DNA from 2 places in the Nonomuraea sp. K271 genome. Region 2 is predicted to be linked to the other one. Evidence: riboswitches for the same ligand, from Rfam matches in the RefSeq annotation. Region 2 holds a riboswitch; the other holds the start of a gene.

Region 1 (14,301 bases), on a different contig from region 2:
AGCGCCCGGCCGACGCCCTCGCCGAGCGTGCTGGCCGTCTTCCCCACCGACTGCTCCGCCGTGAAGGACGTGGCCACGAAGCTCGTGCCCGAGCCCACCACCCGCGCCCGCGGCACCACGGTCGGTGGCGACAACCAGACCGAGTGCCGCTGGCTCAACCTGGACCTGCCCGGCGGCGAGGGCACCAAGAAGATCCGCAGCGCGCTGATCACGGTGCACCGCTTCACCAACCGGACGGGCGCGGTGGACGCGCCCGCCGCCAAGGCCTACTACGTCAGCGAGTACGGCGGCGACAAGAACACCGCCGACTCGTCGCTCGGCAACGTCACCTGGGGCAAGCTGATCGACGTGGACGGGCTCGGCGAGGAGGCCTACCAGCAGTACGTGAAGACCCGGCAGGGTGAGGTCTCGGCCTCCAGCGGCACCGTGACGATCCGCAAGGGCGCCCTGGTCGTCAGGGTCGACTACTCGGGGCACCAGCGGCCGGAGGGCGAGGCGACGAACTCGCCCAAGGTCGAGCTCATGCCGGAGGAAGAGGCCATGAGCGGAGCGCTCACCCTGGCCAAGGCCTACATGGCGACGCTGGCCAAGCAGCCCAAGGGCAGCTGACCGCGGGCCGGCACCGCCCCTCTCGCGGGTCGGTGCCGGGGGCTCCTGACCGGTGATCCGCGCAGGCGGTTAAAGCGCCTGCAACCCGGCTGCAAGTGGGACAAATACCGTTATGACTGCAAGCACTTGAGCCGCGCGATCACGTTTGTCCAGTACAGGGGCATGGGCAAGCCATGGGGGATCTCGCGGCTCATTGCTTTGCCACCGTCGTCCCCCTGACGAGGAACGGTTCGAGCAGGCCGGGCACGGCGCGGGAGGCCAGTTCCAGTCCGGTGTCGCGGCCGACGTCCACCACCTCGTAGTGCCCGTGGCCCGCGGAGGTGGTGGCGGAGATCGTCAGCAGTCCCGAGCGCCGCTGGAAGTACGACTCCGTGATCGTCCATCCCGAGACGCCCCTGCGGTCCAGCGCCACCGTACGCCGTACCACCGCGCCCTTCCTGCTGACCAGGTGCCGTCCGCCCAGCGCGTGCCCGAGGTTCCTCGCGCCCTCGACGGCGGCCCAGGTACCGGCCGCCAGCACGACGAGGGGGATCGGCCACACCCAGGCGCGCACCCACGGCCAGGGCGTGAGCGCCGCCGCGGCGGCCACCGCCGCGGTCGTCAGCGCGGTGGCGGCCAGGGCCCGCACGAGGCGCCGCCGCCTGGCCATCCGAGGATGCGGGACCAACGCGGGCACGCCGGCGCCCGGCCCCCGAAAGTCAGCCCGAAAGTCAGCCCGAAAGTCAGCCGGAGTGTCGGCCGGAGTGTGGGCCGGGATGTCGGCCGGGCGGTCGGCTGGACTGCCCGCCGGGTTGTCCACCGGGTTGTCCACCGGGCTGCCCGCATGGCTTTCGCCGCCGGCCGCGGCGACCTCGGCGGCGAGCCGCCAGGCCAGGTCGCGGGGGAGGGGCGGGGCGAGCGCGGCGGCGTCCTCGGTCTCGTTCCCGGCCTTCTCGCCCAGCCCGGTGGCGACGGTCTTGACGCGGGCGCCTCCGCCCAGCCGCAGAAGCAGCGGCTCGCTGATCTCCACACCGCGCAGCCTGCGTACCTCCAGGGTGAGCGACCGGGTGGTCAGCAGCCCCCGGCGCAGCCGCAGCCGGCCGGGCTCCTGCTCCAGGCGGTAGCGGCCCCACGACTCGGCGAACAGCAGCACCGATCCGAGCACGCCGACGGCCAGGTTGACCGCGAGCAGCGACGGGACCGCCGTCAGCGGCCGCGTCACGATCCAGTCCCACAGCGCGCTCGCCACTTCGCTCGTGACCGGCTTGAGCCCGGTCGCGTTGAGCGGCTTGTAGAGCGCGCCCAGGACCAGCGCGGTCCCGGTGACCGTCCACACCGTCAATGGCGCGTACCTGATCCACGACCAGCGCAGCTCGGCCAGCGGCCCGTCCCGCGCCTCCCGCTCGTCGTGCTGGTGCAGCAGGGTACGGCGGAGCGTCTCGGCGTCGTTCCTTGTCAGCGGGTCGAGCGTGAGCTCGGAGTGCTCGCCCGAGTTTTCACCGGTGCCCACCTTGACCACGGTCAGGCCGAAGATCCGCAGGATCGGGGCGGCCTTGAGGTCCACGCTGCGCACCCGGTCGCGCGGGACCGAGTGGTGCTGGCGCGTGATGATGCCCGAACGCAGTTCGAGGCGCTCGGGGGTGAGCCGCCAGCGGGAGGTACGCAGCCTGGCCAGGTCGTAGGCCACCACGGCGGCCACGATCAGCACGGCGGCGCCCGCGCAGGCCGCGACGACGCCGCCGGTCTGCCAGTCCTGGCCCAGCAGGAAGCGGGTGAGCCCGGCCACCGCGCCGGCCACGAGCGCCAGCGACTTGACGGCCGAGACCCACAGGCTCCGTCCGGCCAGCCGCCGCCAGCCCTCCTGCCGCTGCGCGGCGGGTTCGCGCCGGTCGGGATCGTGGCCCGCGTGGTCTGCCGCGCCGGGCGCCTGCGGTCGCAGGCCCGGCGCGTTCACGTGGCGTCCCCGGGCGTGGCCTGGGTGATGGCGGTGAGGCGTTCGGCCAGCTCGGCGGCCATCTCGTGGTCCAGCCCCTCGATCTTGACCGCGCCCGCCGACGAGGCGGTGGTCACCGTGACGTCGGCCAGTCCGAACAGTCGCTGCACCGGCCCCCGCGCGGTGTCGACCCGCTGGATCCGCGACATCGGCGCCACCCGCCAGGTGTGCGTCAGCCATCCCTTGCGGGTGTAGACGGCCTCGCCGGTGACCTCCCACCGCTCCACCCGGTAGTACGCCCGCGGCGCGACCAGCGCCAGCACCAGGCACGCCACCACGAACACGGCCACCGCCGCGCCCAGCCAGAGCGGCCGCTCGGTGAGGAACCAGTACGCCGCCACGGCCGCGACGGCGAGCGGCGCCATGAGAAGCAGCCACTGCACCGTCCACCACGGGACCACCCGCGGGTCGGCCTGGTTGCGCGGCGGCCTGAGCATGGTCGTGCTCACCTGTCTCCCTCCGTTCTCTTCGTCACGTCGGCCGCGGCCAGCAGCACGAAGCCGAGCACCCCGATCACGATGGCCGCGAACACTTCATATCCCTCCAGAAATGGCAGGTTGACCACGAGCAGGTCGTGCGCCCACCGCCACCATCCGAACAGGGCGTTGATCAGGCCGCCCACGCCCTGCAACAGCAGCAGCCAGCCCGATATCGTCAGAAGCGCGTGCATGGATCCAGGCTCGCGGCGCGGCCTGCCACCCGCGTCGGCCGGAGGTCTCGGCCCGCATCGACTTTGGTCGCTGTCGTCTCACACCTGGCAGGGCCTAACCTCGATGGACGTGACGGCACACCAGGACGACGGCGTCCACGCCCACGAATATCGATGGGCCCTGCCGTCGGTGCTGCTCGGCGACGCCCGCGAGGGCGGGCGCGTGCGCCGCTCGACCCGCGACTGGATCGTCGACACCCTCATGTTCCTGCTGGCCTGCGGCCTGACGGTGCTGTCCCTGCCGGAGATCCAGAACGCGCCCGCGCCGCTGCAGACCGCCGAGCAGATCCTGGGAGCGTTGTCGTGCGCGGCGGTGTGGCTGCGGCGCAGGTGGCCGGTCGGCCTGGCCGTGGTGACGATGCTGTTCTCGTCCTACCTGGAACTGCCCGGAGGCGCCTCCATCGTGGCGCTGTTCACGGTGGCGGTGCACCGGCCGTTCAAGATTTCCGGGCCGGTCGCGCTGTTCTCCCTCGTCACGCTGGCGCCCTACGTCTTGCTGCGGCCGCGGACCGAGCTCGACCGGGGCTGGACCGCGGCGCTGGGCGTGGCGTTGGTCCTGACCGTGCTCGCATGGGGGATCGTGGTCAGGGCCAGGCGGCAGGTCATCTGGTCGCTCAGGCAGCAGGCCGAGGTGGCCGCGGACGAGGCCAGGCGGAGCGAGCGCGAGCGCATCGCCAGGGAGATGCACGACGTGCTCGCCCACCGCATCTCGATGCTCAGCCTGCACGCCGGCGCGCTGGAGTTCCGCCCGGACGCGCCCACCGAGGAGATCGCCAGGGCGGCGAGCGCCATCAGGAACAACGCCCACCTGGCGCTGCAGGACCTGCGGGAGGTGATCGGCGTGCTGCGCGCCGTCAGGCCGGGCGACCAGGACGAAGGGGAGGAGCCGGTGCCGGAGCGCCCGCAGCCCACGCTCGCCGACCTGCCCAAGCTGGCCGGGGAATGCCGGCTGGCGGGCATGGACGTGCGGCTGACCCTCGGGGTGGAGGACGCGCCGGAAGGGCTGGGCCGTAACCTCTACCGCATCGTCCAGGAGGCGCTCACCAACGCTCGCAAACACGCGGGAGGCGCGCCGGTGGCCGTCACGGTGGCGGGAAGGCGGGGCAAGGGGGTGTCGGTGGAGGTGCGCAACCCGATGCGAGCCCGTCACGGCCTGCGCATCCCCGGCGCGGGCGCGGGGCTCATCGGGCTGACGGAACGCGCCGAGCTGGCGGGCGGCAGGCTGGAGCACGGCCCGACGCCTGAGGGCGAGTTCCTGGTACGCGCCTGGCTACCGTGGCCGGCGAAGACGACTCGGGAGGACGCATGACCACTCCGGCCGGCGGGCCGATCAGGCTGCTGATCGTCGACGACGACGCGATGGTGCGGGCCGGGCTCTCGATGATCCTCGGCGGCGCGGGCGACATCGAGATCGTCGGCGAGGCGGGCGACGGCTCCGAGGTGCCGCCCATGGTGGCCGAGCACCGCCCCGACGTGGTGCTGATGGACATCCGCATGCCGGGCGTCGACGGGCTCACCGCCACCGAGGCGCTGCGCCGCACCTCCTCGCCGCCCGAGGTGGTGGTGCTGACCACGTTCCACGCCGACGCCCAGGTGTTGCGCGCGCTGCGGGCGGGGGCGGCCGGGTTCCTGCTGAAGGACATCGCGCCCGCTGACCTGGTGCGTGCGATCAGGAAGGTGGCCGCGGGCGAGCCGATCCTGTCGCCGGCGGTCACGCGGCAGCTCATCACGCACGTGTCCGACGGCGGCGCGGACCAGCGTACACAGCGCGCGAAGAAGCTGCTCGACCGGCTCAGCGAGCGGGAGCGGGAGGTGGCGACGGCCGTCGGCCAGGGCAAGTCGAACGCCGACATCGCGGGTGAGCTGTTCATGAGCGTGCCCACGGTCAAGGCGCACGTGTCGCGCATCCTGACCAAGCTCGACCTCAACAACCGGGTGCAGGTCGCGCTGCTGGTCTACGACGCGGGTTCGTAGCGGGGGCACCATGCGGCCGGCACCACGATCGCGGCGTTCTCTCGCCGGCCGGCCGCTGGAATTCCAGCTTTTCGCGCCGGGGTCCCGGCGACCCGGCCGACCGGCGCCCGCACCGGGCCCGTGGCGCAGCCGTCCCGTGCGACGCCGGCACGGTCCCGCCCGGTCCGGTGGGGTCACGAGCGGCGGTGCGACGCCGCGCCCACCAGGGGGGCCGGCCGTGCCGGCCCCCCTGGTGGGCGCCCGCGCCGACGCGGCCCGCCGGCCGTGGCCAAGCGCTTGTCCACAGTGGAGTGGCCGTTACGGTCAGGTACGCGGCAGCCGTACCCTTGTCTGAAAGGGCATGTCACGAAGGGACAAGTGGGATGAGTTCAGCGGGTGAAGGCCTGTCTCGCCCGCTTCCCGAGCAGGTGCGGCTGAATGTCGTCGACTTGGCGTCTCAAGTTCTCGGCACGATGCCCGCTGCCGCCATCCCGCCGCCGCTGCGGGGCATCGCCAAATTCGACCCCCGCAAGCGGGCCAAGCTGGCCGGCGCCCCCATCGCGGCGCAGCTGGAGAACGACAAGAAGTTCCGCGAGCTGGTCGCCGAGTCCGTGACCGCGGGCTGGCCCGAGCTGGTCGCCTCGCTCGCCGAGGGCAACGTGCCGCCCGCCGCAGATCCCGTGCTCGTGGCCGCGGCCGCCTATCTCACGCGCCCGCCGGGCTGGGCGGAGATGATCGAGACCGCCCGCGCCGACCTGGAGCAGTCGCTGGCGGCCGCCGAGGACTCCGAGCGCGAGGAGGTCGTCGCCCGGCTGCGCGAGCAGCTCGCCGCGCAGAAAAGCGCGGCCAAGGAGGATACCGACCGCCTGCGCGAGCAGGTCAAGGCGGCCCGCGCGGAGAACTCCGATCTGCGCCGCAGGCTTCACGACGCCCGCGAGCGGGCCAAGGCCGCGATGCGGCGGGCCGAGGAGATGGAGCGGACCGCCGAGGAGGCGCGCACGGCCGCCTCGGTCGCGGGCAGCGCCGGCGAGTCCGAGCTGCGGCGGCTGCGCGAGCGGTTGTCGGACGTGGAGAAGCAGCTCGAAGCCTCGCGCCGGGCCGCGCGCGAGGGCAGGAGCATCGAGGACGCCCGCATAAGGGTGCTGCTCGACGCGCTGCAGGACGCCTCCGCCGGGCTGCGCAGGGAGCTGGCCCTGCCCACCACGATCAGCCGGCCGGCCGACTCGGTCGCCGCGGTCACCGGCGAGCGGCCGGGTGTGCGCGTGCCCGCGCGTGCGCTCGCCGACGACGACCCGCAGCTCCTCGACCAGCTGCTCGCGCTGCCGCAGGTCCATCTGATCATCGACGGCTACAACGTCACCAAGACCGGCTACGGCACGCTCACCCTCGCCGACCAGCGCAACCGGCTGATGACCGGGCTGGGCGGGCTGGTGGCGCAGACCAGGGTCGAGGTGACCGCGGTCTTCGACGGGGCCGAGCTCAACGCCCCTGTGCAGGTCGTGGCGCCGCGGGGGGTGCGGGTGCTGTTCAGCGCGCCGGGGGAGATCGCCGACGACCTGATCCGCCAGCTCGTACGCGCCGAGCCGCCCGGCCGCGCCATCGCCGTGGTGTCGTCGGACCGGGAGGTGGCCGAGTCCGTCAGGCGGATGGGAGCCAGACCCGTTCCTTCTGGCTTGCTGCTGCGCCGCCTGGGCCGGGCTTAAGTTACAAATTGGTCTGTTCGGGTGAGACCCCACCCGCCACTTCTGTACTATTTCGCCCCAGTAAAGATCCCTGGGAGGCGACGCAGTGAGGTTTGGCCGGGTGCCGGTGGCCGTGGGTCTCGCGTTCGGGCTGATGGTGTCCCCCATGGGGGTTGCGCTCGCTGATCCGAAGCCCACCATCGGGCAGGCCAAGGCCAAGCTCGACAAGCTCAACCACAAGGCCGACAAGGTCGTCGACCGTTACAACGCGGCGACCGAGCGCTACAAGAAGGCCAAGGGCTCCTACACCAAGCTGAACAAGAGCTACAAGCGCAAGCTCCGTACGGTCGCGAACCTGCGCGTCGAGATCGCCGACATGGCCGCAAGCGTCTACCGGGTCGGCGAGTACGCCACCTCCCTTCCTGGGCTGGTCGGCTCCGAGAATCCGCAGGGACGGCTGGCCGGGATGGCGCTGGCCGGGCAGATGGCCAAGGAGCGCTCGCAGAAGCTGGCCGCGTTCGACCGGGAGAACCGCGGGCTGAAGAAGGAACGCGACAAGGCGCAGGACGCGCTGCGGTCCGCCGACGAGGTGCGCGGCCAGGTCGAGAAGGAGCGCAAGGAGATCCTCGGCCTCATCGCCAAGCAGAAGAAGCTGCTGAAGAAGCTGGGCGCCTACAGGACCGGCGACCCGAACAGCACCGGCATCGAGTACACCGGGTCCGCCTCCGGGAACGCCGCGGCGGTGCTGCGGTTCGCGTTCGCGCAGGTCGGCAAGCCGTACGTGTTCGGCGGGACCGGGCCGGGCGGCTACGACTGCTCGGGGCTGACCCAGGCGGCCTGGCGGGCGGCCGGCGTGTCGCTGCCGAGGACGACGTGGTCGCAGTGGTCGTGGGGCGCGAGCCGCAGGGTGTCGCTGAACGCGCTGCAGCCCGGGGACCTCATCTTCAGCGAGGGCCTGGGACACGTCAGCATTTATGCGGGCAACGGAAAGATCGTCCATGCGCCGCAGACGGGCGACGTGGTCAAGGTGGTCACCCTCTCCTCCTACGGCAGGGGCCTCGTGGGCGCCGTCCGCCCGTAGATCCGCCCGTCACCCACCTACGACGCACCATCGTTGCCCCCGCCGGGGCGCCGCCGGGGCGCCGCCGGGGCGGCTCCCGCCCGTCCCGCAGTCGTGTTCCGCCACGTTCCGCCACTCTGTGATCACCGCGGGTCTCGCGCGGCAGGGCGAAATATGTGACAAAGGCGACATATGGCTCCTGACAGATGAGCGTGGCCAGAAGTGTGAGTAGGGTCACTTTTTGGTAACGGCGCATCTGTTCCAGCAGGGGTTCGGGAATTTACAGACACCTTTTTGGATCTTTACCGGCTGACTGTGCTTTTGCCGATCCTTGACCGTTCCGCGTAGCTTCTGGCGTCGTCGCGGTGCACAAGCCATGACGCCGCGACCCCGCATCGGTCCCTCCCGATGTGAAGACAGATAAAGATCCGCTGGTCATCGCCGCGACATCCCCATGGCACACCTGCTGAATCGGGGCGATGGCCTGCCGAATCCGTGCAGCCAGGAGGCACGGAACCGGGGACCCAGCGATCCCAGTTCCCCAGGGATCAGGGGTGAATCGGCGCGCCAATCGCGCCGTAGGGCGACTTCCAGGCCCGAATCCGACAGCTAACCCGGTAGGCGTTCGTGGAAGAGCCAAGGAGAAATCCTGTCTACCTCCCTGCATAACCCCCGTCTGTCCCGCCTTGCCCTGCGTGGCGCAGCGCTCACGATGACCGTGACGGCCGGAGGTCTGGTCCTCCATGCCCCGGCGGCCCAGGCGGCGACGACGAGCGACACGGCCGGCGTCTCCTCGGTGAGGGCGGTCACGGCCGCCAGCACCGCGAAGTCGGCCAAGGCCGCCCGGAAGCGAGCAGCCAAGATCGCTCGGCAGAAGGTGAAGGCCGGCAAGGCCCTCACCGTGGCCAAGAACCAGATCGGTGACCCGTACCGTTACGGCGCCACAGGGCCTGGTTCGTTCGACTGCTCCGGCCTCGTCCAGTTCGCCTGGAACAAGGCCGGGGTGAAGCTCCCGCGCGTGGCGAGCAGCCAGTTCGCCCGCATCAGGAACAAGGTCTCCTGGAAGAACCTCAAGCCAGGCGACCTCATGTTCTTCAACGGGCTCGGCCACGTGGGCATGTACGTCGGCAAGGGCAAAATGATCCATTCGCCGCGGACAGGCGAACGGGTGCGCATCGACAAGCTGGGCGGATGGCGCAAGTCGTCGTTCGTCGGCGCGGTCCGTCCCGGCCTGTGACGAAGCCCCGCCCGGGGCCTGGGTGACCTCCCAGGACCCCGGGCGGGCTCCCGTCTCCCCGTCACCGTTCTCAGCGCCGTCGTACGCGCCGGCCCCCACTACGATCGGCAGCGTGTCCCAGCAGGTGAGCCGACGAGCCGCGCTGACCGCGTTCCTTTTCCTCGGCCTGGCCGCCGACGCCCCCGCTCCCGGCCCGCCCGTCCTGCCCGCGCCTGCCCGCGACCTGTGGCCGGACGGCCAGGCCCTCGCCCGCGGGGCACGTTCCCTCGTCACCGGCCACCATGCCGCGCCCGGCACGCTCGACGAGCTCGCCCGCCGCGCCGACTCGGCGGCGCTGCGGGTCGCGGCCGTGCTCGGCCGCCCCGTACGGCCCGTGGTCATCGTCCCCGACACCGCGCAGGACGCCGCCAGGCTGGCCGGCTCCGGGCCTCTCGACGGGCTGGCGGCCGTGGCCGACGACGGCCGGGTTATCGTCGTCCCCGAGTCGTTCGGCAAGCTCACCTCGTTCGGCAAGGACGTCGTCCTCACCCACGAGCTGACCCACGTCGCCGCGGGCACCGGCGGACTGCCCGTCTGGCTCTACGAGGGCTTCGCCGACTACGTGGCCTACCGGGACGCCGGGCTGCCCGTGCGCACGGCCGCCGCCGAACTGGCCGCCGAGGTGCGTGCCGGGCGCGTGCCGGCCGCCCTGCCGGGGCCCGAGGCGTTCGCCGTGGGCGGACCCGGCCCGGGACGGCTCGCGCTGGCGTACCAGGAGGCCTGGCTGGCGTGTCGCTTCCTTTCCCGCCGTTTCGGTGAGAGGAGCCTGGTGAGGCTCTACCGTGATGCGCAGGCCGCCGACGTCCGCGCGGCGCTCGCCGTGCTCGGGCTCTCCGTGGCCACGCTGACCGCACGGTGGCGCGTGTACGTGCGGGAGCAGCTCGCGTGAAGGGGGAGGGACATGAGCGGACGTCAGGACGCGGACGGCCCGTCGGAGGAGGCCGAGGCGGGCGGGGAGACGGGCGGACCCGTTGACGGCGTCCCCGCGGGAGCCGTGACGGCGCAGGACCGCGCGGGCGCCGCGACGGAGGACGGCCCGCCGGGCGCGTGGACACGTCACGAGCGTGGGCAGGGGGACGGCATGCCCGTGACGACGCCCGACCCTGAGCCCGGTCCGGACCCCGACCAGGGGCCCGCCCCTGGGCCGGATTCGGCGCTCGGCCCGGCTGAGCGCCGGTTCAGGCGGCAGGCCGCCGTGGTGCTGGGGGTGCTCGCGGCCGTGATCCTGGCCGTGGCCGCCTTCAGCACGCCGTGGCACGCCCTGACCGCGGGGCCACCCGACCCGGCGCGCGACTTCACCGCCGCCGAGATCGCCAGGGCGCAGGCGTTCGACGCGGCCACGTCCCTGCCGAGCTATCTCGGGCTGGCGCTCACGCTGGCCTTCGCCGCCCTCCTCGTGGCCACCCCGTTCGGGGCCAGGGTGCTGGGCCGGCTGAGAGGCCCCTGGTGGGTGCGGGTGATCGTCGGCGTCCTGGTGCTCACCGCGATCGTCGAGGCGGTCAGGTGGCCGCTCGGCGTCTGGTTCGAGACGGTGCTGCGCGACTACGGTCTGTCCACCCAGGACTGGGCGGGCTGGACCGCCGACCGGCTGAAGAGCCTCGGGGTGGAGGCCTTCCTGCTCTGCCTCATGCTGCTCGTCCTCGTCGCGCTGGCCCGCAGGATGCGGCGGTGGTGGATCCCGGCGGCCGCGGGGGCGTGCGCGCTGACCGTGGCGATGTCGTTCGTCTACCCGGTGGTGTTCGAGCCGCTGTTCAACGACTTCACGTCCATGCCGCAGGGCTCGCTGCGCGACAACCTGCTGGACATGGCCGAGCGCGACGGCGTGCCGGTGCGGGACGTGCTGGTCGCCGACGCCTCACGGCGTACGACGGCGCTCAACGCGTACGTGTCGGGCTTCGGCGCCACCCGCAGGATCGTCGTCTACGACACGCTGCTCAAGGCCCCGCAGCCCCAGGTCGAGCTGGTCGTCGCCCATGAGCTGGGCCACGCGAAGGCCGACGACGTGCTCTACGGCACGCTCGTCGGCGCCCTGGGCGCGGCGCTCGGCGCGGTCCTGCTGTACCTCGTGTTCGGCTCGGTACGCCGCCGCGCCGGCGTCGCCTCCATCGCCGATCCACGCGCGGTCGGCGTGGTCATGGGCCTGATGACCCTGGGCTCGCTCATCATGGGCCCAGCCCAGAACGTGATCAGCCGCCACATCGAGGCCAGGGCGGACGTGCACGCGCTCGACCTCACCCGGGATCCGGCGACGTTCATCGCCATGCAGAAACGGCTGGCAGTTACCAATATTTCCGACTTGTCGCCGGATGCGGTGGAATATGTGCTGTATGCCTCCCATCCTTCCAGCCCTGAGCGCATCGCCCTGGCCCGCTCATGGGCCGAGCTGAACGGCGTCCCGGTGTCGTGACCCATGCGGACGTGCTCTTCGTCACGAACGACTTCCCGCCCAGGCCGGGCGGGATCCAGTCGTTCGTGCACGGGCTCGCGCTGCGCACGCCGGGTGTGATCGTCTACGCCCCCGCCTGGCCGGGGTGCGCGGACTTCGACCGGCGCCAGCCGTACCGGATCGTGCGGCATCCCACGCGGCTCATGCTGCCGACCCCGGCCGTCGCGCGCCGGGCCGCCGCCCTGGTGGCCCGGCACCGCACGCGGACCGTCGTGTTCGGCGCGGCGGCGCCGCTCGGCCTGCTCGCGCCGCGGCTGCGCGCGGCGGGCGCGCGGCGCGTGGTGATGCTCACCCACGGGCACGAGGCGTCGTGGGCGAGCCTGCCCGGATTCCGTCCCGCGCTGCGCAGGATCGGCGAGCACGCCGACGTGGTGACGTATCTGGGCGAGTACACACGGGCCCGCCTGGCGGCGGCCATCCCCCCGGCCAAGCTCGTACGCCTCGCTCCGGGCGTGGACACCGCCCAGTTCCGCCCGGGCGCGGCCCGCCGGTCCGTCAGGGCCGAGCTGGGCCTCGACGACAGGCCGGTGGTGGTGTGCGTGTCGCGGCTGGTGCCCCGCAAGGGTCAGGACCAGCTCATCAGGGCCTGGCCGAAGGTGTCGCGGGCGGTGCCGGACGCCGTCCTGCTGCTGGTGGGCGACGGGCCCTACCGCGGGACGCTGGAGCGGCTGGCGGCGGGGCAGGAGACGGTCAGATTCACCGGTACGGTGCCGGCGGCCGAGCTGCCCGGCTACTACGCGGCCGGCGACGTGTTCGCGATGCCGTGCCGTACGCGGTGGAACGGGCTGGACGTGGAAGGGCTCGGGATCGTGTTCCTGGAGGCGTCGGCGGCCGGGCTGCCGGTGGTCGTGGGCGCCTCCGGTGGCACGACCGACGCGGTGCGGCCAGGAGAGACGGGCCTGGTCGTCGACGGCGAGGACGTCGAGGACATCGCGCGGGCCGTCGTCGAGCTGCTGAGCGACCCCGGCAAGGCGCGCAAGATGGGGGCGGTCGGCCGCGGCTGGGTGGCGGCCGAATGGGCGTGGGACCACGTGGCCGCCCGCTTCCACGCCCTGCTCGCGGGCCACTCCTAGCCCTTGGCCGATCCCAGCGTGAGAGCGGCCACGAACTGTTCGTGCAGCCTGCTGGAAGACGATGAGCGTCGGCGGCGCCGGCGCGTCGCCGAGGTCTTCCGATGCTGAGTCCGCGATGATCCATGTAGGTTACGGCGACCTCTCGCGACGGTCATCGCCCTCGTTCTCGCCGGACGAGCGTCGGAGCGGGCCTCCGCGAGCTCCCCGGTGAAGGACTGCTCCAAAGGCCTCGCGCGCGACTTCGACGGCCTACGTGACCGGCGACGCGCCGCCCATGGGGGTCCCCGTCTACGACCCGGCCACCGGCGCGAGCAAGGGGGTCAAGAGCCGAAGCCGCGGCGTGGAGGGCGTGGGGGAGGCGCTGGCTGATCGGCGCGCGGACCCCCTCCCGAAGGGCTGCGTGGCGGCTCAGTGCCCGCCGTACAGGTCGTCGATCTCCTGCTGGAAGTCGCGCAGCACCACGTTGCGCTTGATCTTCAGGGTGGGAGTCAGGTGCCCGCTGTCCTCGGTGATGTCGGCGGCCAGGACCACGAACTTCTTGATCTGCTCCGCCTTCGACACCGACGAGTTCGCCCGGTCGACCGCCGCCTGGATGCTCGCCAGCACCTCGGGGTCGGCGCGCAGCCGCTCGGCCGTCGCCCCCTCCGGCATGGCCTCGGGATCGAGGGTGACGAGCGCCGCCACGAACGGGCGGCCGTCTCCGACCACCATGGCCTGTGAGATCATCGGGTGGGCGCGCAGCGCGTCCTCAAGAGGGCCGGGCGCCACGTTCTTGCCCGCCGCCGTCACCAGGATCTCCTTCTTGCGCCCGGTGATCCGCAGGTAGCCGTCGGCGTCGAGTTCGCCGATGTCGCCGGTGTGGAACCAGCCCTCGGCGTCGACCACGTCGTCCGTGGCCGCGTCGTTCTTCCAGTAGCCGGCGAAGACGTTCCTGCCCTTGGCCAGGATCTCGCCGTCGTCGCCGATGCGCAGCGTGACGCCCGGCAGCGGCTTGCCGACCGTGCCGATCTTGTTGGCGCCCGGCATGTTGACCGAGCAGGGGGCCGACGTCTCGGTCAGGCCGTAGCCCTCGAAGACCTCGATGCCCACGCCCCTGAAGAAGTGGCCGAGCCGGTCGCCGAGCGCCGAGCCGCCGCACACCGCCGCGGAGAGCCGGCCGCCGGTGGCGGCGCGCAGCTTGGCGTACACCAGCCTGTCGAACACCGCCCGCCGCAGCCGCAGCCCGAGAGGCGCTCCGCCGGAGCTCTCGGCGCGGCTCCAGGCCACCGCGACGTCCACCGCGCGGGCGAAGATCGCGCCCTTGCCTCCCGTGATGGCCTTCTGCTCGGCGGAGTTGTAGACCTTCTCGAAGACGCGCGGCACGCCGAGCAGGAACGTCGGCTGGAAGCCCTGGAGGTCGGGGGCGACGTTCTTCATGTTGGGAGTGTGCGCCATGACGGCGCCCGCCTCGAACAGGACCACCTGGATCATCCGCGCGAAGATGTGCGCCAGCGGCAGGAACAGCAGCGCGGCCGGCTCCTT
Region 2 (14,301 bases):
GAGGTGGGGCCGCAGGAGGCGGCCGACGTCGTGATCAGGGCCGATCACCCCGACCGGCCCGCGCTCCTGCTCTGAGCCGGCTCCTGCCGGGCTGTGCAGGGGGTGGCCGCCGGCGGGCGGCCACCTGTCAGCGTGCGGTCGGGCGCTTGCCGTGGTTGGCCTTCTTCTTCTTGCGTGCCCTGCCTTTGCGTGCTCGCCTGGCCATCAGTACGCCTCCCGGATGATCGGTGTGCTTTCAACCTCTCTTTCCCCTTGAACAGCGCAAGCGATCCGTAACGACCTAACATTCCCCAACAGCGTCGTGTCATAATTTGGTGGAATCTGTTGGAAGGAGCGGGCGTGCTCGCACAGCAGCGTCAGCAGACGATCCTCGAACGTGTGCGCAGCAACGGCGGCGTCCGGGTCGCCGACCTCGTACGCGAGCTGGGCGTCTCCGACATGACCATCCGCCGTGACCTTGAAGTGCTGGCCGAACGCGGCCTGCTGGAGAAGGTGCACGGCGGGGCGACCGCCCTCGGTCCAGGATCGACCGAGGAGCCGGGCTTCACCGCGAAGTCCGCCCGCCAGCAGCAGGAGAAGGAGGCCATCGCGCGGCACGCGGCCAGGTGGGTCCGCCCCGGCACCGCCGTGGCGTTGTCAGCGGGCACCACCATATGGGCGCTGGCCCACCACCTCATCGGCGTCCCCGAACTGACCGTGATCACCAACTCGATCCCCGTCGCCGAGGTCTTCCACCGCAACCCGCGCGCCGACCGCACCGTCGTGCTGACGGGAGGCGTGCGTACGCCGTCCGACGCGCTGGTCGGCCCGGTGGCCGTGGCCGCGATCCGCCGCCTGCACGTGGACACGCTCTTCCTCGGCGTGCACGGGATGAGCGTGCGGGCCGGGTTCACCACGCCGAACCTGCTGGAGTCGGAGACCGACAGGGAGCTCGTGGCGGCCGCGCACCGGCTGGTCGTCCCGGCCGACAGCACCAAGTGGAACACGGTGGGCATCAGCACCATCGCCGAACTGAGCGAGGCGGACGTGGTCATCACCGACGCGGGGTTGCCCGAGGACGCACGCACGCAGCTGGCCGAGCGGGCCGGAGAACTGATCATCGCGGAGGGCACGCATTGAAGCGCACCGTCACCCAACTCGCCGACGGCCGGGAGCTGATCTACTTCGACCAGCGCGACGACGCCGATCGGAGCGCGATCGACCGGCGTCCGCTGGAGCCCCGGCCGGTGGCGTCCGAGCTGCGCTACGATCCGCTGACCGAGGAGTGGATCGCGATGGCCGGGCACCGGCAGACGCGGACGTTCCTGCCGGCGGGCACGTCCGCCGAGTGCCCGTTGTGCCCGTCGTCGGACGCGCGGTCGACGGAGATCCCGGCGTACGACTATGACGTGGTGGTGTTCGAAAACCGCTTCCCGTCCTTCTCCACCAATTTTGGGACTTATCACGATGTTGGCGGGCTGAGCGACGTCCGTCCGGGGGTCGGGCGCTGCGAGGTGGTGTGCTTCACCTCCGACCACTCGTCCTCCTTCTCCAAGCTCTCTGACGCGCAGGTACGGCTCGTCATGGAGGCCTGGGCCGACCGTACGGCCGAGTTGTCCGCGGTCGAGGGCGTGGAGCAGGTGTTCTGTTTCGAGAACCGGGGCGAGGAGATCGGCATCACGCTGGCCCACCCGCACGGCCAGATCTACGCGTACCCGTACGTCACGCCCAGGACGAAGCTCCAGCTCGGCGCGGCGGCCCGCCATCAGGGGCCGGGCAACCTGTTCGCCGACGTGCTGGCCGCCGAGCGTGCCGCCGGGACGCGGGTGATCGCCGACAACGAGGCATGGACGGCGTTCGTGCCGGCGGCCGCGCGCTGGCCGTTCGAGGTGCACGTTTATCCGCACCGGCAGGTGCCCGACCTGGCCGCACTCACGGAGGAGGAACATGCGGCGTTCGCCCCGCTCTACACCACGGTGCTGCAAGCCTTTGACGGGTTGTTCGGCGGTGTGACGCCCTACATCTCGGCCTGGCACCAAGCTCCGGTGCGGCGGGACCGCGAGCTCGCGTACCTGCATCTGGAGCTTTTCAGCATCCGGCGGGCGCCGAACAAGCTCAAGTATCTGGCTGGCTCGGAGTCCGCGATGGGCGCGTTCGTCAACGACGTGATGCCGGAGGAGGCCGCCCGTATGCTCCGGTCACGGATCGATCAAGAATAGATTTCTACTTAAGGTCGCATGACTCGTGATCTACCACTAATATCCCCTTATGTACCGGCCGTAACAGCCGTTGCACCGCCTAATCCTGGGCGAGTTGCCCGGGAGCCGGGGACCCATCGCACTTGGGGTGAATCCACTTCGGTGGTAGGGAAACGCAGCTCCCTTACCCGAACCCGTCAGCTAACCCGGCCGGCAGAGGGAGAGGAACACCTACGTGGCGGCTTCGTCCCCCGCGAGTCTTGCCATCGGTCTCATCGCCGCCGCAGCCGTCGCCGTCTCGGCGGCCCCGGCGTCCGCGGCGCCCAAACCCAAGGAGTCGGAGCTGCGGGCCCAGCTCAAGCAGCTCAACAACAAGGTCGACAAGCTGATCGAGGCGTACAACCTCAAGCGGGTCGAGCTGGCCAAGGCACAGAAGTCCGCCAAGGCGGCCAAGGCCCGGCTGGCCACCGCCGAGGAGGCGCTCACGACGGCCGAGAAGCGGGTCGCCGAGATCGCCCGGCTGCGCTACCAGAACGGCACTTCCAGCGTTCCCGCGTTCATGCTGCCCGAGAACAGCGGCGGCGCGGCCGTGCTCAACCAGGTCACCGCCGAGCAGCAGGCGTTCGTGCAGGGCGTGGCCAGGACACGCGACCAGAAGAAGAAGGCCGCCGTGCAGGCCGCCGAGCTCGCCGTCAAGATCCGCAAGGACGCCTCCGAGGTGGCCGGCCGGCGCGACGAGGCCGAGGACGTCATCGACGACATCGAGAAGAAGCTGCAGGACCTGGTGCCGTTCGGCACGAACCGCAGGCCGGACGGCGGCTGGGCGCCCGAACTGCCGTCCGGCTCCGACAACATCACCCCGCGCACGCGGCTGATGAAGGAGCAGATCGACAAGAACTTCGCGCTGCCCTTCACCGTCGGCTGCTTCCGCTCCGGCTCAGGAGGCGAGCACCCGCTGGGCAGGGCCTGCGATTTCATGATGAGCACGGGCGGCTCGATGCCCTCCGCCGCCAACACCGCCCTGGGCGATCGCATCGCGGAGTGGGCCATCAAGAACAAGAGCAAGCTGGGCGTCAAGTACGTCATCTGGAAACAGCGCATCAACCACGGATCGGGCTGGAGCACGATGTCCGACCGCGGCAGCATCACCGAGAACCACTACGACCACGTGCACATCTCCATGAACTGAACGGGCTCTGTGTCATCGTGGCCGCGGGTCGACGAGCCCGCCGTCGTAGGCGGCGATGACGAGTTGCGCCCGGTCGCGGGCCTGCAGTTTCGCCAGGAGCCTGCCGATGTGGGTCTTGACCGTGCCGACGGTGAGATGCAGATGCCCGGCGATCTCGGAGTTGGACATCCCCCTGCCGACGAGGGTGAGCACCTCGCACTCGCGCTGGGTGATGTGGCCGAGGTCTCGCGTGGCCGGAGCGGGATGGGCACGTCGCAGGAAGTCGGCGATGAGCCGGCGGGTCACGGTCGGCGCCAGCAGCGCTTCGCCGGCGGCGACGACCCGGATGGCGGCCAGCAGCTCGGTCGCCGTGGCGTGCTTGAGCAGGAAACCGCTCGCCCCCGCGCGTAGCGACGCGTGGACGTAGTCGTCCTGGTCGAACGTGGTGAGGATCAGCACGCGCGTGCCGCTGCCGGCCGGGTCGGCGCAGATCCGCCTGGTCGCCTCGATGCCGTCCATGCCGGGCATGCGGATATCCATGAGGACGACGTCCGGGCGGTGCCGGCGGGCCAGCAGGACGGCTTCGGCACCGCTGCCCGCCTCGCCCACGGTGGTCAGCCCCGGTGTGGTGTCGATGAGCACCTTGAAGCTGTCGCGCACCAGGATTTGGTCCTCGGCGAGCAGCACCCTGATCGGCCTAGGGGCGTCGGCGCTCATGCCGGCCGGCCGTCCCGGTCGTAGGGCAGGCGGGCCGCCACGCGGAACCCGCCGTCAGGGCGTGCCCCCGCGCTGAACGTGCCTCCGTACGTCTTCGCGCGTTCACGCATGCCCACAAGGCCGTGGCCGCCGTGACCAGGCCGCCGGCCCTGGCGGGCACCATGGCGGGCACCGTGGCGGGGGCCGTGGCGGGGGCCGTCGTCGACGACCTCGATCGCGGCTTCCCGCTCGTCGACGACGACGGTGACCGAGCAGCGCGTGGGCCCCGCGTGGGTGACGACGTTGGTCAGGGCCTGCTGCACGATCCGGTAGACCGACACCGCGACCGCGGGAGGCGGCGTGGCCTCCCCGCGGACGGTCAGGTCGACCTCGACCCCGGCCGAGCGGGCCTGCGCGGCCAGCTCGGGCAGGTCGGCCATGCCGGGAACGAGCACGTGCGCCTGCTGGGGGTCGCCGTCGGAGCGCAGCAGGTCGAGCACCCGGTGGATCTCGGTGAGTGTGCTCCGGCTGGTCTGTTCGATGACGGACAACGCGGCGCGCACCTCCTGCGGGCGGGCTTCGGCGACATGGTTGGCGACGGTGGCCTTGACGGCGATCACGCTCATGCTGTGGCCGATGATGTCGTGCAGTTCCCTGGCGATGCGCCTGCGCTCCTCCCCCACCGCGGCCTCGGCGAGGTGGCGGACGAGCCGAGCGGTCGTGTCGCGCTTCCAGCGTACGGCCGTCCCCAGCGCCCAGGCGGCCGTCAGCAGCACCCCGATCACGCCGATCTCGACCGGCCAGTGAGGTGGCAGCTCGCTCGGCGTGGCCACCGGCGAGAGGCCGGGCAGCACCTGGGCGTAGAAGATCAGGATAGTGATCACCGCGGCGGACAGGCAGGCCGCCCAGCCCGCCACCGCCCACGCGACCGAGGCGGTGGAGGCCACGACGTACAGCACGAGCACGGTCGGCAGGAACGACACCGAGAGCGCGCCCGCCGCGCCGGCGCCGGCCACGACCGTCAGTGCGCCCGCGGCGCACCCGGCGGCGAGCATGGACCGCGGCAGCCGCCGCCGGAGCGCGACGGGAAAGCTCACGACCGCCGCGACCGGCCAGGCCGTCCAGGCGGGCCATGACGGCGACGGCCCCGGAGGATCGACGAAGGCGTAGCCGACGAGCAGCGCCACCATGACCGCCGCCGCCGCGTCGGCAACGCCCTTCCGGCGGAGCTGCCGAGCCCATTTCATGCCGTGACGTTATCTCCTCACCGGCTCGCCCGGCATCTGACCACGGTAGGACGGCCGCGTCCGTCCGGGGTCGTACCTGTCTCCTGCTCGCCGCCGCAAGATGTGACCTGGGCCCGACGCGCGCCCGCCGCACCGCCCGCCACCATGCTGATGCGCCCGGCTTTCCGGGCCGCACCGACACCGACACGACGGGCAGGAACGCATGAAGAACGAGCTTCGCCGGCGGATCACGCGATGGCGGCGGGCAGCCAAGGAGCGGCGGGCCGCCAACGCCACCGCCAACCTGGGCCGGCAACCGGCCTTCCCCGGACGATGGGTGAGCGCCGTCGCGCTGATCGCCGGCCCCACCCTGCTCATGACCGGGATTCTGCTGCGCTCACGGTTCCACTTCTTCTTCCCTGACCAGCTCGCCGCCTACACCCGGCACCCGGAGCTCGTCACCGCCGCCTATGCCAGCTTCGCCTGCGGCGTCATCCTGCTGTGCCCGGCGGTCATGACGCTGGCGCACAGGATCGCCGCCACCAGGCCGCTGTGGGGGCTGTGGGGCGGATGCCTGGTGATCGCCGGGCTGTTCACCCGGACCTTCCAGTACGGCACCGACCACCTGGCCTTCCACCTGACCGACGCCCTGGGCCTGCCCGCGATGATCGGCGGGATCGAGCACTACTACGCAGCATGGTGGGACACGCAATGGCATCCCTTCAGGATGTTGTCGGGTGCGGCCTTCGCCGGCTGGATCGTGCTGGCCGTCGGCGCCTACCGCTCCGGCGCACTCGGCCTGGGCCGCTCGGTGGCGCTCGGCCTGATGTCGGCGCTCGCGCTCGGGACGCTGAAGGGCACCCAGATCCCGCAGTCCGTCATCGCCGTGGGCGGACTCTGCGTCGCGCTGGTCCCTTTGGGGTTCTCGCTGCTGCGTGACGGCCCTCCGCCGAGCCGGCGAGCCGTGTTCTGGCTCGCCGTCGTCATCGCCTGGCTCGTGCTCGGCGCGGTCTTCGGCTCCGCCCTGCCGTTCACCCGGGGCTGAGACGGCCCTCCCGTCAGCCCGTCAGCCGCAGCGGGTTGACCAGGTCGGCGTAGATCAGCAGCCCCGCCATGATCATCATGACGATCGCGATCGCGTAGGTCAGCGGCAGCACCTTCGCGATGTCCACGTAGCCGGGGTCCGGCCGCCGCATGGCCTTGGCGTACGCCCGCTTGAGCCCCTCCCACAGGCCGCCCGCGATGTGCCCGCCGTCGAGCGGCAGCAGCGGGATGAGGTTGAACATGCCGATCGCGAGGTTGAACCCGGCCAGCAGGTTGACGAAGATGGCGATCTTCTTCTCGTTGGACAGGTCGGAGGCGAGGATCTCGCCTCCCATGCGGCCCGCGCCGACGACGCCGACCGGGCCCTCGGGGTCGCGTTCCTCGCCGGAGAAGGCGGCGTGCCAGACGCCGACCATCTTCTCCGGCAGGTTGAGCAGTGAGCTCGCGACCCTGCCCGTCAGCTCGCCCATGTAGCCGATCACCTGGCCGAGGTTCTGCTGCTGCATGACCTCGGTGGGCAGCACGCCGAGGAAGCCGACATTCCTGTCGATCTTATCCGGATCTTCGAGGTTGGGCCGGTCCTGGGCGATGAGCGTGACGTCGAGTGTCATCGGCTTGCCGTCGCGGACGATGCCGAGCTGCGCGGGCCCGGCACCGTGGGAGCGGATCAGGTGGGTGGCCGCGGTCCAGTCGCCGATCTTCTTGCCGTCGAGCGAGACCAGGCGGTCACCGGGCTTGAGGCCGGCCTGGGCTGCGGGGGTCGGCTGGTCGGTGGGCTTGCACGTGGTGCGCTGCTCCGAGGCGGGGATCACGCACGTGTTGGTCTCGGGCGAGACGATCGGGGCCCACGTCGGCAGGCCGATGCCGACCAGCAGGATGCTGAAGAAGACGAACGCCAGCACGAAGTTCATCGCCGGGCCGCCGGACATGATGATGACCTTCTGCCACCACTTCTTGCGGTAGAAGACGCGCTCTTCGTCGCCGGGCCGCACCTCTTCCAGCGCGGCGTCGCGGGCGGACTCGATGAGCCCCTGGAACGGGCCCGTCGCGGTGCTCCTGGCCTTGGTGGGATCGTCACCGGGGCGCGGCGGCAGCATGCCGATCATGCGGATGTAGCCGCCGAGCGGGATCCACTTGACGCCGTATTCGGTCTCGCCCTTCCTCCGGGACCAGGCCGTCGAGCCGAAACCCACCATGTACTGCGTCACGCGCACGCCGAAGATCTTGGCGGGCACGAGGTGGCCGAGCTCGTGCAGCGCGATGGAGAACATCAGCCCGAGGAGGAAGAGGATGATCCCCACGAGATAGAGCCAGTTCATCGAGTCGCGCTCCATGGCAGACGGCAGGACCGGCGAAAAACCGCCAACCCAAGGGTAGTCGAATCCGCCGCGCGGTACGGCTTGCCCGCCTTTTGGAATGGATTGACAGTGCGCGATCAAACGATCACCCTAAGAGACGATGAAGGGGGAGTCCTTGATCCGCATACTGATCGCAGAGCATCTGCCGTTGGTGCGCCGTGGCCTGCTGGCCATTCTCGGAGCCGAACCCGATCTGCGGGTCGTGGCGCAGGCCGGATGCGCCGACGAAGCGGTGCGGGCGGCCGTCGAGAGCGGTCCCGACGTGGCCGTCGTCGATGCCGGGCTGCCGGGGGGCTCCGTGCTGGCCGGGCTCTCCGCGCGGGCGCCGGGATGCAAGGTGCTGGTGTTGTCGACCGATCCCCATCCCGGGCAGGTGCGCAGCGCGCTGGCCGAGCGCGCGCTCGGGTTCATGAGCCTGTGCGTGCCGCCCGAGCGGCTGGCTGAGGGAGTGCGCCTCGTCGCGGCGGGCCGCCGGGCCATCGAGTCGGAGTTGGCCGCGGCCGCGCTCCAGTGCGCGACGAACCCGCTGACCAGGCGGGAACTCGACGTGCTGCGCGTCGCGGCGGGCGGCGCGCGCTCGACCGAGATCGCCGACCAGCTCTTCCTTTCCGTGGGCACCGTGCGCAACCATCTGTCGCGCATCATGTGCAAGACAGGGGCGCGCAACCGGCTCGACGCCGTGCGCATCGCGAGCGACCAGGGCTGGTTGTGACGGGACCCGGTGGAGCCGCGCCGCTCCGCCGGGGCCCGAACGTCTAGAGGATCTCAGCAGCGTGGAGCCCGCTGCCAGTGACTCCCAACACAACCTGAACCGTGTGATTCGTCATCAGGGACGCCAGATCAGCACCAATGCGCAGTCGTCGTTGTGTCCGGAGGCCATGGCGTTGACCAGTGGCCGCGCGCCGTCGCGGAAACCGGAGGGCAGCAGCCGCTCCGCCTCGCCCAGCAGCCGGTCGAGGCCGGCGTCGATGTCGCGCCCCGGCTGCTCGATGAGGCCGTCGGTGAAGAGCAGCAGCGCGTCGCCCTTGCGCAGGGTGCCGCTGTCGGGCTCGCAGTGCAGGTCGGGCACCACGCCGAGCACCACGCCCTTGGCCGAGGCCACCTGCCAGTTGCCCGTGCCCGCGTCGAACTTCACCACCGGCGGATGCCCGGCCGAGGTGATCGTGTAGTCGCCCGTGTCGAGGTCGAGCCGCACGTGCACCGCGGTCACGAACCCCTCGTCGCCTCGCTGGCGGTGGAGGTAGGTGTTGCACGCGGGCAGGAAGTCGTCGACCGAGCCGAGCAGCCCGCCGAACGTGCCGGACAGCAGCAGTGCCCTGGTGCCCGCGTCGACGCCCTTGCCGGACACGTCGACCAGGGCGATCTCGACGGAGTTGCCGTCGCGCATGGAGACCAGGAAGTCGCCGCCGAACGACGACCCGCCGGCCTGTTTGAGCACCACCTTGCCGCCCCAGTCCTTGGGCAGCGCAGGAAGCTCGCCCTGGCTCTTGAGGCGGTCGCGCAACTCCAGCAGCATGGCGTCGCCGCGCAACCCCTGCACGCCGAGCTTGCCCCTGGTGCGGGCCATGAGCACGGCGAGCACCGTGGTGAACACGATCGTCACGGTCAGCCCGACGCCGATCCGGTCGGGGCCCAGCCCGATCGCGATGTAGCCGAGCGCGACGCCGACACCGACCAGCAGCTTGACCAGGCTGCGCAGACGCAGCTGAAGCCCGCCGACCAGGGTGACGAGGATGAGCAGGGAGGGCGAGAACCACTCGGTAGAGACCTTGACCGCGAGGAACCCGATGACGAGCGCGAGCACGGTCAGCGTGACGAGCAGGTTGCGGTCGCGGGCCAGCGGCCCTCGCCGGATGAAGCGGACGGCGGCCACCAGACCCGGCACCCGCACCAGGACGGCACGGACCCGTGGCGGGATCAGCGGCGCCGGTCGGGAACTCATGATGGGCCTGACTGTATCGGTCTGACCCGTGTTTGGGCAGCCCACTTGACCAAGGCCTTGATCATCAAGCACGGATATTCGGTAGCCCTTCCTCTTTGCCCGCTCCTACCGTGGACAGATGACGTATCCGATCCGCCCGATCGACGAGTCCGAGTGGTCGGCGTTCGCGCTGGTGCTCGAAGAAGGGTTCGGCTGGCGGCCGAATCCCGCGCAGAACGAGCGTTACAAGGCCGAGACGGAGTTCGACCGCACGCTCGCGGTCTTCGACGGAGACCTCATCGCGGGCGTCACGTCCATCTACAGCCTCACCATGACGGTCCCCGGCGGGCAGCTTCCCGTCGCGGGCGTGACGGCCGTCAGCGTGCTGCCCTCCCATCGCCGACGCGGCGTGTTGTCGTCGCTGATGCGCAGGCAGCTCTCCGACATCCGGGAGCGCGGGGAGAGCGTCGCCGCGCTCTACGCCTCCGAGGCCTCCATCTACGGCAGGTACGGCTACGGCAGGGCGTCGAGCTCGCTGTCGTTCCGTTTCAGGAAACCCGGTGGTACGCCGTTCGTCGCGAACGCTCCTTCCGACCCGTCGCTCAGGCTCAGGGTCGCCAAGCCCGCCGACGTACGCGCCGACCTGGAGAAGGTGTTCGCCTCCGTCGTGGCCCGGCGTCCCGGACGCTACGAGCGCAACGCGCGGTTCTGGGACGGCGTGCTGGCCGACGAGGAGGCCGATCAGGGCGGGGCAGGCCCGCTGCGCTCGGTGCTGGCCGAGGACGACGGCGGCGTACGCGGTTATGCCCTGTTCCGGATCAAGCCGTCGTGGGACGCCGACGGCATTCCCGACGGGGAGGTGCGGCTGCAGGAGCTGGAGGCGGCCGATCCGGCGGCGTACGCGCTGCTGTGGCGCAGCGTGCTCGACCGCGATCTCGTCTCCCGGGTGGAGGCGGGCGCGAGGCCGGTGGACGACCCCCTGATCGCGCTGCTGGCCGACCCGAGGCAGGCGCGCGCCGGCTGGACGGACGAGTTGTGGGTGCGCCTGGTCGAGGTGGGCGCGGCTCTGGCCGCGCGGTCCTACTCGGCTCCGGTGGACGCGGTGATCGAGGTTGAGGACGACGTGTGCCCGTGGAACGCCCGGCGCTGGCGGCTCACCGCCGGCCCGGCGGGCGCGGAGTGCGCACCGGTCGACGACCGGCCTGACGTGACACTGCCGGTGGCCTCGCTCGGCTCGGCGTACCTCGGCGACGGCATGCTCATGGAGCACCTGGCGGCGGGGCTGGTGCGCGAGCACTCCCCCGGCGCGCTGCGTTCGCTGGCCACCGCCATGTCGTGGAGCCCGAGGCCATGGGCGGGACTGACGTTCTGACGTAGGGTCGTTGACATGGCACTGCAGAGTTTGCAGATCACCGCGACCGTCGCCATGCGCGCCCGCGACGTGTCGAGACCGTCGAAAGAGCAGCAGGAGGCCGCCGACCGACGGCCTCTGCGTGACGAGATGCCAAGGCGTGACGCCAAGCGCAAGGGCTGAGGGTCAGGGCAGGGAGGGCAGCTGGCCGATCGTCTCGTAGGTGTCGAGCTGGGCGATCCGCCTGCTGTGGCGCTCGCTGCCGGAGAACGACGTGGTCAGGAAGACCTCCACGAACCTGGCCGCGTCGTCGACGGTGTGCATGCGGGCACCGACGCTGACGACGTTGGCGTTGTTGTGCTCGCGGGCCAGCGAGGCCGTCTCCTCGCTCCAGGCCAGCGCCGCGCGGATGCCGCGCACCTTGTTGGCGGCGATCTGCTCGCCGTTGCCCGAGCCTCCGATGACCACCCCCAGGCTGCCGGGGTCGCCCGCGACGCCTTCGGCCGCGCGCAGGACGAACGCGGGATAGTCGTCCTCCGCGTCATAGACGAACGGACCGCAGTCGGTCACCTCGTGACCGTGGTCCTTGAGCCAGGACACGAGGTGGTTTTTCAGCTCATAGCCGGCATGGTCGGCACCGATGTAGACACGCACCCGACCAGTCTTCCACAGCCTTCGCCGATCAGGTCCGCTTGCTAGAGTAAGGACCCGTTCCGCATCCCAGTCCTTACGAGAGCAGATATCCCATGCGCGAGATCCGCATCATCGGCGATCCGGTGCTGCGCACGACCGCCGACCCCGTCACCGACTTCGACCGCGACCTGCGCCGGCTGATCGACGAGTTGTTCCAGGCGATGTACGCGGTCAACGGCGTCGGCCTGGCGGGCCCCCAGATCGGCGTGTCACGGCGGCTGTTCGTCTACGACATCAGCGGACGCAAGGGCCACGTGATCAATCCGCGGCTGACCGTGGACGACCCCGAGGAGATCCTCGACGAGGAGGGCTGCCTGTCGGTGCCCGATCGCCGCACGGGCCGGCCGATCTACGCCCCCGTCGCGCGGGCCTCGGGCGTCACCGTCGAGGGCGTCGACCGGCTGCGGCGGCCCGTGCGCATCAAGGCCCGCGGATCGCTGGCGCGCTGCTTCCAGCACGAGAGCGAGCATCTGGACGGCAAGCTGTACGTCGACCGCCTCCCCAAGAACGAAGCCCGCGAGATCATGCTCAGGGCGTAGGCTCACCGCATGAACGTACTTTCAGGTAAGGGCGCACTGGTCACCGGAGGCTCCAGGGGCATCGGCAGGGCCGTCGTGGAGCGGCTGACCCGCGACGGGGCCGAGGTCGTGTTCTGCTACGAGCACTCGGAAAAGGCGGCGCGGCAGGTGGCCGAGGAGACGGGTGCGCACGCCGTACGAGCCGATCTGGGCGACCAGGATGATCTGCAGCGGTTGTTCGCCGAGGCGGAGGCGCGGCTGCCCGGGCTGGACATCCTGATCAACAACGCCGCACTGAGCCTGGCCAAGCCCCTGGGCGACTTCACCGGCGACGACTACGAACGGGTCTTCGCGGTGAACACGCGGGCGGTGTTCCTGGCCACGCAGTGGGCGGGCAGGGTCATGCGCGACGACGGGCGGATCATCACGATCTCGACGCTCAACACCCAGGTGCCCGCTCCCGGCCTGATGCTCTACTGCGGCAGCAAGGGGGCGGTCGAGCAGTTCGCCAAAGTGGCCTCGCGCGAGCTGGGCGTGCGGGGCATCACCGTGAACGTCGTCTCGTCCGGCGCGACCGACACCGACATGCTGCGCGGCGCCAACCCGCCGGAGGCGCTGGAGCTGACGGAGCAGTACACCGCGCTGCGGCGCCTCGGCAGGCCCGGCGACATCGCCGCCGTGGTCGCCTTCCTGGCGGGCCCCGACGGTCACTGGGTAACCGGCCACAACGTGCACGCCACCGGCGGGCTGTACATCTGACCTCGCCGGCGCGTCGTGATTCGGCCCGGCGGCTACAGCTGCAGCGCCTTGACCTCCAGGAACTCCTCCAGCCCGTGCTCGCCGAGCTCCCGGCCCACCCCTGACTGCTTGTAGCCGCCGAAGGGGGCCATCGGGTTGAACCGGCCGCCGTTGACGGCCACCTGGCCGGTGCGGAGCCGGCGGGCGACCGACAGGGCGTGTTCGTCGGTGCCCGACCAGACCGCTCCGGCCAGGCCGTATCTCGTGTCGTTGGCGATCTGTACGGCCATGTCCTCGGTCGTGTACGGGATCAGCGACAACACCGGGCCGAAGATCTCCTCCTGCTCGATCGTCATGCCCGGCTCCACAGCCGCGAACACGGTGGGCTCGACGTAGTAGCCGCGCTCGCGCGGCTGCTCGGTGCCACCGGCGACAAGCCGCGCGCCCTCCTCCTGGCCCCTGTTGATGTAGCGGACGACGCGCTCGCGCTGGGTCGCCGACACCAGCGGGCCGATCTTGGTCGACTCGTCGAAGGGGTCGCCGACGGGGTAGCCGCGCGCGGTCTCCACGGCCAGGCGCACGGCCTCGTCGTACTGGTCGCGGTGGACGATCATGCGGGTCCACGCCGAGCAGGTCTGGCCGGCGTTGACGAAGCAGTTGGCCACGCCGACTTTGACGGCACGGGCCAGGTCGGCATCAGGAAGAATGATATTTGCCGACTTACCGCCCAGCTCCAGCGCAACCCGCTTGACCGACTCGGCCGCGAGCGAGGCCACCCGCTTGCCGGCGACGGTCGAGCCGGTGAACGACACCATGTCCACGTCAGGATGGGCGGCCATCGCCTCCCCCACCACCGGCCCACGCCCGCTCACCAGGTTGAACACGCCCGCGGGCAAGCCCACCTCGTCGAAGATCTCCGCCAGCGCGTACGCCGCCAGCGGCGCCACCTCGCTCGGCTTCAGCACCACGGTGCACCCGGCGGCCAGCGCGGGGCCCACCTTGCAGATGATCTGGTGCAGCGGATAGTTCCACGGCGTGATCGCCGCCACCACCCCGACCGGCTCCTTGAGCACCAGCGAGTTGCCGACCCGGGACTCGCGCGGATGGCTCTCGGCCAGTTTGGCGTAGGAGGCCAGCACGGTGGCGGGCATGAGGGTCTGTACCTTGAGCGCGAAGCCGAGCGGCGCGCCCATGTCGGTGGCGATGGTCTTGGCGATCTCGTCAGCTCGCTGTTTCAGCAGCTCGGCGGCGTCGCCGAGCAGCTTCCCGCGTTCGGCGGCGGCGGTCTCCGACCATCGGGGGAAGGCTGTCCTGGCCGCCCGCACGGCCGCCTCGACGTCGCGGGGGGAGCCCGCGGGGACGCGGTCGATGATCTCTTCCGTGGCCGGGTTCGCGACCTCGATGGACTCGT

Evidence for each region. Region 2 has a riboswitch for cyclic di-AMP ahead of GUY59_RS25045 (coiled-coil domain-containing protein). Riboswitches for the same ligand answer to the same signal wherever they lie in the genome.
Region 1: it holds a riboswitch for cyclic di-AMP, as region 2 does, so the genes downstream of both, GUY59_RS21315 (C40 family peptidase) here and GUY59_RS25045 (coiled-coil domain-containing protein) in region 2, are expected to answer to the same signal.

Annotation. Positions count from the first base shown of each region.
Region 1 is NZ_JAAAHR010000059.1:22,496-36,796, forward strand. Features, by position in the region: gene GUY59_RS21275 (hypothetical protein) at 1-609, shown strand, start outside; gene GUY59_RS21280 (PH domain-containing protein) at 800-2,542, opposite strand; gene GUY59_RS21285 (PH domain-containing protein) at 2,539-3,018, opposite strand; gene GUY59_RS21290 (hypothetical protein) at 3,027-3,251, opposite strand; gene GUY59_RS21295 (sensor histidine kinase) at 3,361-4,599, shown strand; gene GUY59_RS21300 (response regulator) at 4,596-5,264, shown strand; gene GUY59_RS21305 (NYN domain-containing protein) at 5,693-6,946, shown strand; gene GUY59_RS21310 (C40 family peptidase) at 7,032-8,006, shown strand; cyclic di-AMP (ydaO/yuaA leader) riboswitch at 8,461-8,624, shown strand; gene GUY59_RS21315 (C40 family peptidase) at 8,698-9,222, shown strand; gene GUY59_RS21320 (hypothetical protein) at 9,335-10,150, shown strand; gene GUY59_RS21325 (M48 family metallopeptidase) at 10,163-11,668, shown strand; gene GUY59_RS21330 (glycosyltransferase family 4 protein) at 11,635-12,780, shown strand; gene GUY59_RS21335 (AMP-dependent synthetase/ligase) at 13,189-14,301, opposite strand, start outside.
Region 2 is NZ_JAAAHR010000076.1:23,999-38,299, reverse strand. Features, by position in the region: gene GUY59_RS25060 (uridine kinase) at 1-75, shown strand, start outside; gene GUY59_RS51435 (50S ribosomal protein bL37) at 128-205, opposite strand; gene GUY59_RS25055 (DeoR/GlpR family DNA-binding transcription regulator) at 340-1,119, shown strand; gene galT (galactose-1-phosphate uridylyltransferase) at 1,116-2,198, shown strand; cyclic di-AMP (ydaO/yuaA leader) riboswitch at 2,265-2,407, shown strand; gene GUY59_RS25045 (coiled-coil domain-containing protein) at 2,413-3,366, shown strand; gene GUY59_RS25040 (response regulator) at 3,379-4,062, opposite strand; gene GUY59_RS25035 (sensor histidine kinase) at 4,059-5,288, opposite strand; gene GUY59_RS25030 (hypothetical protein) at 5,491-6,312, shown strand; gene GUY59_RS25025 (M50 family metallopeptidase) at 6,326-7,630, opposite strand; gene GUY59_RS25020 (response regulator transcription factor) at 7,785-8,381, shown strand; gene GUY59_RS25015 (PP2C family protein-serine/threonine phosphatase) at 8,496-9,611, opposite strand; gene GUY59_RS25010 (GNAT family N-acetyltransferase) at 9,730-10,962, shown strand; gene GUY59_RS25005 (hypothetical protein) at 10,978-11,124, shown strand; gene GUY59_RS25000 (ribose-5-phosphate isomerase) at 11,128-11,595, opposite strand; gene def (peptide deformylase) at 11,688-12,173, shown strand; gene GUY59_RS24990 (SDR family oxidoreductase) at 12,183-12,911, shown strand; gene GUY59_RS24985 (aldehyde dehydrogenase family protein) at 12,944-14,301, opposite strand, start outside.